Regions from separate parts of the Geodermatophilus normandii genome, predicted to be linked through region 3. Evidence: predicted binding sites of a transcription regulator. Region 3 holds the regulator's gene; each other region holds the start of a gene.

What was found. The regulator LexA, encoded in region 3, represses DNA repair genes until DNA is damaged. The targets are predictions, from matches to a motif close to TCGAACANNTGTTCGA.
Region 1: the regulator LexA is predicted to act here: its motif matches at 1,522-1,537, upstream of JD79_RS00310 (HNH endonuclease signature motif containing protein).
Region 2: the regulator LexA is predicted to act here: its motif matches at 1,987-2,002, upstream of JD79_RS03210 (HNH endonuclease signature motif containing protein).

The regions. Positions count from the first base shown of each region.
Region 1 is NZ_QGTX01000001.1:56,429-59,630, forward strand. Features, by position in the region: gene JD79_RS00300 (MFS transporter) at 1-209, shown strand, start outside; gene JD79_RS00305 (NAD-dependent epimerase/dehydratase family protein) at 254-1,366, shown strand; gene JD79_RS00310 (HNH endonuclease signature motif containing protein) at 1,542-3,202, shown strand, end outside.
Region 2 is NZ_QGTX01000001.1:628,996-632,197, forward strand. Features, by position in the region: gene JD79_RS03210 (HNH endonuclease signature motif containing protein) at 1-1,982, opposite strand, end outside; gene JD79_RS03215 (hypothetical protein) at 2,266-2,589, shown strand; gene JD79_RS03220 (DEAD/DEAH box helicase) at 2,775-3,202, shown strand, end outside.
Region 3 is NZ_QGTX01000001.1:2,546,152-2,549,353, reverse strand. Features, by position in the region: gene JD79_RS12535 (hypothetical protein) at 1-2, opposite strand, end outside; gene JD79_RS12530 (LysM peptidoglycan-binding domain-containing protein) at 121-741, opposite strand; gene lexA (transcriptional repressor LexA) at 978-1,787, shown strand; gene JD79_RS12520 (flagellar basal-body rod protein FlgG) at 1,826-2,920, opposite strand; gene JD79_RS12515 (phosphatase PAP2 family protein) at 2,892-3,202, opposite strand, start outside.

The DNA of each region.
Region 1 (3,202 bases), 2.5 Mb from region 3:
TGGCCGCCGGACAGCGGGCGACCGCGCTGTCGGCGTCGTCGCTGGCCCTGCAGGTCGGCGGGCTCGCCGCCAGCCTGCTGGTGCTCCGGCTCGCCGACGCCACCGGCACCCCCGCCGGCTTCTGGGTGGCCGCGGGCGCCCTGGTCGTCGTCGCGCTGGTGTCCCTCGGCCTGCGCTCGCGGGCGGCGACCCCCGCGCCGGTGGGGTGACGCGGCTCCCGGTTGCCGCCCCGTGACGCGGGTAGCGCCCTGGCATGGCTGAGCTCCCCAGTGCCCACCTCAACGGCCTGAAGGTCGCCGTCACCGGCGCGAGCGGCAACGTCGGCACGGCCCTGCTGCGGCGGCTGACCGCCCCGGGCAGCGGCGTGGCCGAGGTGCGCGGGCTCGCCCGCCGGCAGCCGCCGGACCTCGAGCCGTACTCCTCGGTCACCTGGTACACCGCCGACCTCGGCGAGACCGCCAGCGAGCAGGCGCTGACCAACCTGCTCGAGGGCGTCGACGCCGTGGTCCACCTGGCCTGGGTGCTGCAGCCGGGGCGCAGGACCGAGCAGCTGCACGAGGCGAACGTCAACGGCACCCGCCGCGTGATGCGCGCCGCGGTGGCCGCCGGGGTCCGGCACGTGGTGCACATGTCCTCCCTCGGCGCCTACGCCGCGGGCGGCGGAGCCCGGCCGGTGACCGAGGACTGGCCGGTCACCGGCATCCCGAGCTCGCAGTACAGCCGGCAGAAGTCCGAGGCCGAGCGGGTCGTGCGCGAGGTCGTCGGCCGGAAGCAGGACGTCACGCTGACCGTCGTGCGGCCCACGCTGGTGCTGCAGCCGGAGGCCGCCAGCGAGATCGGCCGCTACTTCCTCGGGCCGCTGCTGTTCGGCGCCGCCCGGCTCGTGCCCGGCCAGGTCGCCTCCCTGCTGCCACTGCCCCTGCCGTCGCTGCAGGTCGGGCTCGTGCACGCCGACGACGTCGCCGACGCGATCACCCGCATGCTCGACCGGCGCGTGCCGGGCCCGTTCAACCTCTCCGCCGACCCGGCGCTCGACGCCGACGGGATCGCGCGGGCGCTGGGCACCACCCGGGTGCCGGTGCCGGCGATGGTCCTGCGCGCCGGGCTGACCGCCGCCTTCCGTGCCCACCTGACCCCCACCGAGCCCGGCTGGCTGGACCTCGGGCTGCAGTCGCCCGTGCTGGACACCGCCCGCGCCCGCACGCAGCTGGGCTGGCAACCGGCCCACCGCGGCGACGACGTCCTGCGCCAGTTCGTGGCCGCGCTCGGCCGTGGCGACGGCGGCCCGGGCCCGCTCCTGGCCGCGAGCGGCGGACGCGAGCACGACCCGGCCGGCGACCCGCGGAACGTGCCCGACCCGCGCTGAGGACCCCGCCGCCGACCTGAGCCGCGGCCTGGCCCACGGGCCGGGCCACGGCCGCTCCCCGCCTCCGGTGAGCGCTGACCTCGGTCGGCGGACGTCTCCGTGTCGAGCCGCTGACCAGCGCCTTTCCGGTCCACAGGTCTTGCTGGGGACCCGGTTCGAACGTATGATCGAACGCGTGATCGGATCCTCGACCGCGGTGCTCGACGCGCCGGTCTTCACGCCTCCGGGTGTCGGCTGGGCGTCGGGGCCGCTGGGTGAGGTGCAGGCCGCCGACCGGGAGATCTCGCGCCAGACGGCACGGCGGTACCGGGCGATCGCCGCCTTCGCCGCCACCCGCCCGGCCTCGGCCGACCGCGCGCAGGGTGAGCCCGGGGCGATGTCGGCCGAGCGGTGGGCTCGGCGGTCTGCGGTGTTGCGGCCGGTGAGCGAGTGGGCCACCCAGGAGCTGGCGGTCGCGCTGTCGCTGTCGGCCGAGGCGGCGCAGGCGCTGCTGGAACGCTCGCTCACGCTGGTGCACCGGCTGCCGGCCACGCTGGACGCATTGGAGGCCGGGGTGCTGCACGCCGGGCACCTGTGGCCGCTGCTGGACAGGGTCGCCCCGATCGCCGACGACGCGCTGCGCACCCGGCTGGAGACCGACCTGCTGGCGTGGGCGGCGGGGCGGGTGACCACCCCGGCGCAGCTGGGCGACAAGGCCCGCCGGGAGGTGCTCAAGCACGACGCCCGCGCCGCGGCCGACCGGCTGGCCCGGGCGGTCCGCGAGCGGGGCGTCAGCGCCCGGCCGGACCGGATCGAGGGGACGAGCGTGGTCTCGGCGCTGCTGACCACCCCGGAGGCGGCCGCGCTGGTGGCGGCGCTGGGTGCCTACGCCGACACGCTGCCCGCCGACGGGCGCAGCCGCGGGGAGAAGATGGCCGACTGCCTGCTCGATCTGGTGCTGCGGCCCGGTGAGACCGACCTCCCGCCGGTGCAGGTGGCGCTGTCGGTGGTCGCCCCGCTGGGGGCGCTGCTCGGCGGAGACGCTCCGTGCGAGATCGACGGGCAGGTGGTGCCGGCGGAGACGGTCCGCGCGCTGCTGGCCGCGCTGACCGGCCACCCACTCATCACCCCGGCCGACACCGGACCCGCCGAGACCGCACCGGCCGACAGCGCGGCCAGCAGCACCGCACCCGCCGACTCTCGGCCCGCCGGCAGCCATGACCTTGGCCCGATCGAGGTCCCGGTCCGGCCGGCCGTGCCGGTGGACCCGGAGTTCGCGCGGTGGTGGACGGCCACCGTGCGCCGCGTGCTGACCGAGGAGCTGACCGGCCGAGGTGCACCCCGCCTCGACCTCGCGGACGTCGAGGCCGCCTGGGCCGCCGACAATCCGCCGCCGGATCTCGCGACCCGGTCTTGCTCCGACAGGCCACCCATCGACGCCGACACCCAGGACGATGGTCGGTGGGCGCACGCGGATCGCGCGGTCGACGCGGCCGGCGATGCGGTCCTCGCCGCCCAGCAGGCACTCGGTCGTGCCCGCCGGCTGGTCACCACCGCCGCCCGAGCCGGCACCGCGGACGAGGCCGCCTGGGCGAACAGCCCCGCCGGGCGGGTCACCACCGCACCCGACGCCCTGACCGCCGCCACCGACCACGCCCGCGCGGCCCTCACCGGCCTGCTGGCGCGCACCGCCGGCGGCGGGCTCGCCGACCGCCCGCGCCTGGTGCTCACCGACGCCCTGACCGGCGCGCTGCTCACCCTCACCGACCTGCCCGCCCTGCGCCGCGCCGCCCGCCACGGCACCGACCTCGGCCCGCCCGGGCTCACCGACGGCTACCGCCCCGGCGCCGCCCTCGA
Region 2 (3,202 bases), 1.9 Mb from region 3:
GGGGCGAGGGTGTGTCGCCAGCCGGGTGCCTGGTGCTTGCCGCGGTGGTGGCCGGTGCAGTAGCCGGCCAGGTTGGCGGCGGTGGTGGGTCCGGTGGGCCAGGGGACGGCGTGGTCGAGGTCGCTGCCGCGGGGGACGCGGCGGCGGCAGCCGGGGAAGCGGCAGCGGCGGTCGCGGGTGCGGACGTGGCGGTCGAGGGCGGCGCCGGGGCGGTAGCCGTCGGCCCGACCGGGCGGGCCGAGGCCACCGCCCTGGGCGATTGCGCGGCGCAGGGCGGGCAGGTCGGTGAGGGTGAGCAGCGCGCCGGTCAGGGCGTCGGTGAGCACCAGCCGCGGGCGGTCGGCGAGCCCGCCGCCGCCCGTTGCGGCCAGCAGGCCGGTGAGGGCCGCGCGGGCGTGGTCGGTGGCGGCGGCCAGGGCGGTGAGGGCGTCGGGTGCGGTGGTGACCCGCCCGGCGGGGCTGTTCGCCCAGGCGGCCTCGTCGGCGGCATCGGCCCGGGCGGCGGTGGCGACCAGCCGGCGGGCACGACCGAGTGCCTGCTGCGCGGCGAGGACCGCATCGCCGGCCGCGTCGACCGCGCGATCGGCGCGCGCCCACCACCGGTCGGACGCCCCGTCCGGCAGCGGCCCGTCCTGGGGCGGTGGACCGGTCTCGGGCGGTTCCTCGTCGACCGCCCAGCGGGCCTGCAGCTCGGCGGCATCGACCAGGGGCGGCTGCCCGCCGGCCAGTTCCTCGGTCAGCACGCGGTGCACGGTGTCGGTCCACCACCGCTCGAACTCCGGGTCCACCGGCACGGCCGGCCGGACCGGGACCTCGATCGGGCCGAGGTCATGGCTGCCGGCGGGCCGAGAATCGGCGGGTGCGGTGCCGGCCGGAGCGGTGTCGGCGGGTGCGGTGTCGGCGGGTGCGGTGTCGGCGGGTGCGGTGTCGGTGGGTGCGGTGCTGGTGGGTGCGGTGCTGGTGGGTGCGGTGCTGGTGGGTGCGGTGCTGGTGGGTGCGGTGCTGGTGGGTGCGGTGTCGGTGGGTGCGGTGTCGGCGGTTGCGGTGTCGGCCGGGGTGATGAGTGGGTGGCCGGTCAGCGCAGCCAGCAGCGCGCGGACCGTCTCCGCCGGCACCACCTGCCCGTCGATCTCGCACGGAGCGTCTCCGCCGAGCAACGCTCCCAGCGGCGCGACCACCGACAGGACCACCTGCACCGGCGGGAGGTCGGACTCACCGGGCCGCAGCACCAGGTCCAGCAGGCAGTCGGCCATCCTCTGCCCGCGGGTCCGGATGTCATCTGGATCGGCGGGCAGCGCGTCGGCGTAGGCACCCAGCGCCGCCACCAGCGCCGCCGCCTCCGGGGTGGTCAGCAGCGCCGAGACCACGCTCGTCCCCTCGACCCGGTCCGGCCGGGCGCTGACGCCCCGCTCGCGGACCGCCCGGGCCAGCCGGTCGGCCGCGGCGCGGGCGTCGTGCTTGAGCACCTCCCGGCGCGCCTTGTCTCCCAGCTGCGCCGGGGTGGTCACCCGCCCCGCCGCCCACACCAGCAGGTCGGCCTCCAGCCGGGCGCGCAGCGCGTCGTCGGCGATCGGGGCGACCCTGTCCAGCAGCGGCCACACGTGCCCGACGTGCAGCACCCCGGCCTCCAGCGCCTCCAGCGTGGCCGGCAGCCGGTGCACCAGCGTCAGCGACCGTTCCAGCAGCGCCTGCGCCGCCTCGGCCGACAGCGACAGCGCGACCGCCAGCTCCTGGGTGGCCCACTCGCTCACCGGCCGCAACACCGCAGACCGCCGAGCCCACCGCTCGGCCGACATCGCCCCGGGCTCACCCTGCGCCCGGTCGGCCGCAGCGGGCCGGGACGCGGCGAACGCCGCCACCGCTCGCGCCTGCACCGCCGTCTGCCGGGCGATCTCTCGCACGGCGGCCTGCACCTCACCCAGCGGCCCCGACGACATCCCGACCGGCGGCACCGGAGCCGGAGCGGTCAACACGTCGTCCACGTGGTCGATCATATGTTCGAACACACCATGGCACAAGCCGGTGACCAGCGGAGATGCCGGCTGTTTGCCGGTTCCCGTCGGGCCGACCACGCGGGGATCCGCCGGCGCGTCGGCCCTGGGGTCACGAGCCCGTCCACCTCGCGCCGTCACCCGGTGAGCCGGACGGCGGCCGCCGTGGTCGACGCGGTGTCCGCGCGACCGGCGTCCGGGTGCGGCCCCTGCCGGCGACCGGGACGAGTTCCTCCCCGGGCTCCCCCGGGTGTCCGGGACTACCGTTCCCCGGGTGCTACCTGCCAAGGACCTGCCGGACCTCGTCCGGCGCCGCCTGTGGGAGCTGGGGATGAGCGTGCAGGAGGCCTCGCGCCGCGCGCGGGGCACGATCGCGCCGGAGGTCCTCGAGCGGCTGGCCCGCTCCCGCGGCCGCGCCTTCATCAGCGCCCGGCTCGCCGGGCACCTGGCGCGCGCGCTCGACGTGCCGGAGAACCGCGTGCGCCGCGCCGCCGACCTGCCCGAGGTCCCCGACCCGCGCGCGGACGTCCCCACCGGTCCGCACCTGCGGCTCGTCGCCACCGAGCCCGCACCGGACCGGGCCGCCGGCGAGGCCTGAGTCCCGCCGGGACGCGACGGACCGGTCCCTCCACGGTGTGAGGACCGCCACGTCCCGCCGGGTCGCGCGGCGAAGCCGCAGGTCAGCGCGGTGTGCCGGACCGCGTATACGACGCCTCCCGTGAGGCGCGCGGGAGGTGGCCGGTTGGGCGTGTCCCCTCCGGCGCAGGCAGGATGGGCCCCGAGATGGCGAGTGCAGCACGGGCCGGGGCGGTCGCCCCGCAGACGACCAGCCGACCGCTCCGGGCATGGCAGCAGGCCGCCCTCGAGCGTTACGAGCAGTCCTCGCCGAAGGACTTCCTGGTCACCGCGACCCCCGGTGCCGGCAAGACGACCTTCGCCCTGACCCTCGCCGCGCGCCTGCTGCAGCGGCGCGAGGTGGCCCGCGTGATCGTCGTCTGCCCGACCGACCACCTGCGGCTGCAGTGGGCCGACGCCGCCGACCGGATGGGCATCGTGCTCGACCCCGGGCTCACCAACGCCGTCGGCCCCGTGCGCGCCGGCACGCAGGGCTACGTCACCACCTACGCGCAGGTCGCCGGCAAGCCGATGCTGCACGCCGCCCGCGCCACCGCCGTCAAGACGCTCGTGGTCCTCGACGAGGTCCACCACGC
Region 3 (3,202 bases):
ACGCTCCTGACCGTAAGTGCCCTCGCGACCGCGGCCGGTGAACGACCGGGCCCGGATGGTTGACGAACTCACCGACGTCGTCTCGTCACTTCTCAGGCATGACGCCTCCGGCGGGGCCGCCTACGGCACGCGCAGGACCTGGCCCGCGACCAGCGCGGACCCCTCCAGGCCGTTGAGCTCCTGGATCGCGTCCACCACGGCCCGCACGTCCTGACCGGGGCCGGCCACCTCGCCGGCGATCGACCAGACGGTGTCCCCCTGCTCGACGACGACGCTGCTCTCCCCCGCGAGGTGCAGCCCGGGGTCGGGCGCGAGGAACTCCCGGCCCAGGGCCGCGCCGCCGACACCCGCCGCCAGCACGAGCGCGACCACCAGGCGGCGGCCGCGGCGGGTCAGCCGCACCGGCGCGGGGGCGGTCGCGCAGCGGACGCGGGCGTCCCCGCGGACCGGGCCCGAGCGCGCCGGCCGGCCACCCGGGCGGGCCGGGTCCCGGCGGGCGCGCGGGGCCTCGGTCGACGGACCCGCGACCCGCGCCGCCCCCGGAGCCGGCAGGTCGGGGACGGGCCGCAGGTGCCCGGTGACCCGCAGGCCCGAGCCGGGCACCGCCGCCCGGGGAGCGGCCTGCGCCGGACGGCCGGCCGGCCGGGCACCGCCGCGGGCACCGTCGTCCCCGAGCAACGGCCGCCACGGGACCCGGACCGCCGCGTCGAAGTCCAGCACTGCCTGTCGCACGCCGCCCATGACCGCTCCTCCTCGACTGACCCACCGCATCGAACACGCGTTCGACTCCGAACGTGTGTGCGGATGTCTACCGCACGGCGACGACGGGATCGAGTCGGCGCGGCGTGTCCTTCGAACACACGTTTGAACCTGCGGGGTCCACGCGCTACGGTCCGTGCGGGCGCACCGCCCGCCGACCGGCCCCTGGGCCGGGCGGTCGACGGACGGCCGCGGGACGCGGCCGGCGAGGAGGAGACGTGGCGGGCACGAGCGGGACCGGCCAGGGCACGCGCGGCGGGACGGCGACGCGGCGGACGACCACCGCGGCCGGCGGCACCGTCGGCACGGACGTCGCGGGCACGGACGTCGCGGGCGGGGACGGCGCGGCCGCGGTCCGCACCTTCCCCGACCGCGGGGAGGCCGGCGACGGCCTGACCCAGCGGCAGCGCCGGGTCCTCGAGGTCATCCGCGACTCGATCGAGCGGCGCGGCTACCCGCCCTCGGTGCGCGAGATCGGCGAGGCGGTCGGCCTGTCGTCGGCGTCCTCGGTGGCCCACCAGCTCTCCGTGCTGCAGAAGAAGGGCTGGCTGCGGCGCGACCCCAACCGCCCGCGGGCCCTCGACGTCCGGCTCCCCGGGGACGCCACGGCCGAGACCGCGGCACCGGCCGCCGCGGCGCCCGACGGCACCGCCGCCCCGACCTACGTGCCGCTGGTCGGGCGCATCGCCGCCGGTGGGCCGGTGCTCGCCGAGCAGGCGGTCGAGGACGTGTTCCCGCTGCCGCGCGAGCTCGTCGGCGAGGGCACGCTGTTCATGCTGCGCGTCGCCGGTGACTCGATGGTCGACGCGGCCATCTGCGACGGCGACTGGGTGGTCGTGCGCCAGCAGCCCACCGCCGAGAACGGCGAGATCGTGGCCGCGATGCTCGACGGCGAGGCCACGGTGAAGACGTACAAGCGCCGGGACGGGCACGTCTGGCTGCTGCCGCACAACCCGGCCTACGAGCCGATCCCCGGCGACGAGGCCACCGTCCTCGGCCGCGTCGTCACCGTCCTCCGGCGGGTCTGAGGGGCCGGTCCGACCGGAGGTCCTCCCGCCGCTGCCGGTCAGGCGCCGGCGGGAGGGCCGCCCGAGCGGCGGCGGCGGATGCGCCCGCCGATCCACACCAGGAGCGTGGCGACGAGGGCGGCGGCCACCCCGGCGGTCACCGGTGAGGGTCCCGTGGCGCCGTCGTCGAGGAGCGCCGACAGGGACGGGTCGGCTGCGGCGTTCCCGCTGGGAGGAGCCGGGGCCGGGGAAGCCGGGATCGGCACCAGGGTGACGTCACCGGGCACCCCCTCCCCCGCCACCAGCAGCGCGCCGCCGTCGGCGGTGAAGGAGACCGCCTCGCCCTGCGGTGCGTCGGGCAGGGCGATCCGCACGGGCTCGGTGGCCAGCGCGCCCGGGACGTCGGAGCCGGTCAGGGGCCAGACGTAGGCGTCGGTGTAGGTGCGCAGCGCGATCCGGCTGCCGTCGCGCGCCACCGCCCCGCCGGTCACGAGCAGCTGCCCGGCCCGGCCGACCGGTCCGCCCGGCGTGCCGGTCAGGGTGAGGGCGACGGTGCCGACGTCGGTCAGCGGCACGGTGCCGCCGTCGGCCAGCGGTGCGGCGGGCCGGTAGACGTGGCTGGCGCCGAGCACCTCCTTGGTCACCACGTAGGGGGTGCCGTCGGGAGCGAGCAGCAGCGCCTCGGCGTCGTGCGGGCCGTCGGGATAGGTCAACCGGTACAGCGCGGCGCCGCCGTCGGGGCGCAGCGCGATCAGCGCGACCGTGGCGCGGGTGGTGTTGTTGTCGCCGGTGTCGGCGAACCACACCGTCCCGTCGGCCCCGACGCCGAGGTCCTCGGGGTCGTAGGGGTCCAGCGCGGCGGTGGTCACGTCGACGACCCGGCACCCGCCGTCGAGCACGTACACGGCGACCTCGTCCCCGCCGTCGACCATCGCCAGCATCCGGTCGCCGACGTCGACCAGCCCGGACAGCTCGCTCAGCCGCGGGTCGGTGACCTGGCAGCGCACGGACGGGGCGGCCGGCTCCTCGGCGGCGGCGGGCGCTGCTCCGAGGGAGAGGGCGGGCAGGGCCGTCAGGCCCAGTGTCAGCAGCAGCGCCGGTGTCCGGCGGGTGTGCGCGGCGGCGCTACGCGGACGGGCGGCCGGCTCGGGCACTCGCCCAGCGTGACACCACGAGCGCGTCGAGTGCGTGAACCACGCCCAGCAGCAGCACCCCGACGGTCGCTCCCACGACGGCGTCGGTGACCCAGTGGAAGTCCAGGGACACCATCGCGATCCCGGTCGCCACGGGGCCGGCGACGCTGAGCCACCACAGCGTGCGCTGCACCCGCGGCCCCATCCGGTACTCGACCGCCTGCCAGCGCGCCACGCCCCACATGAGCACGGCGTTGGCGACGTGCCCGGAGGGATAGCTGGCGCCGTCGCGGTGGAAGAAGG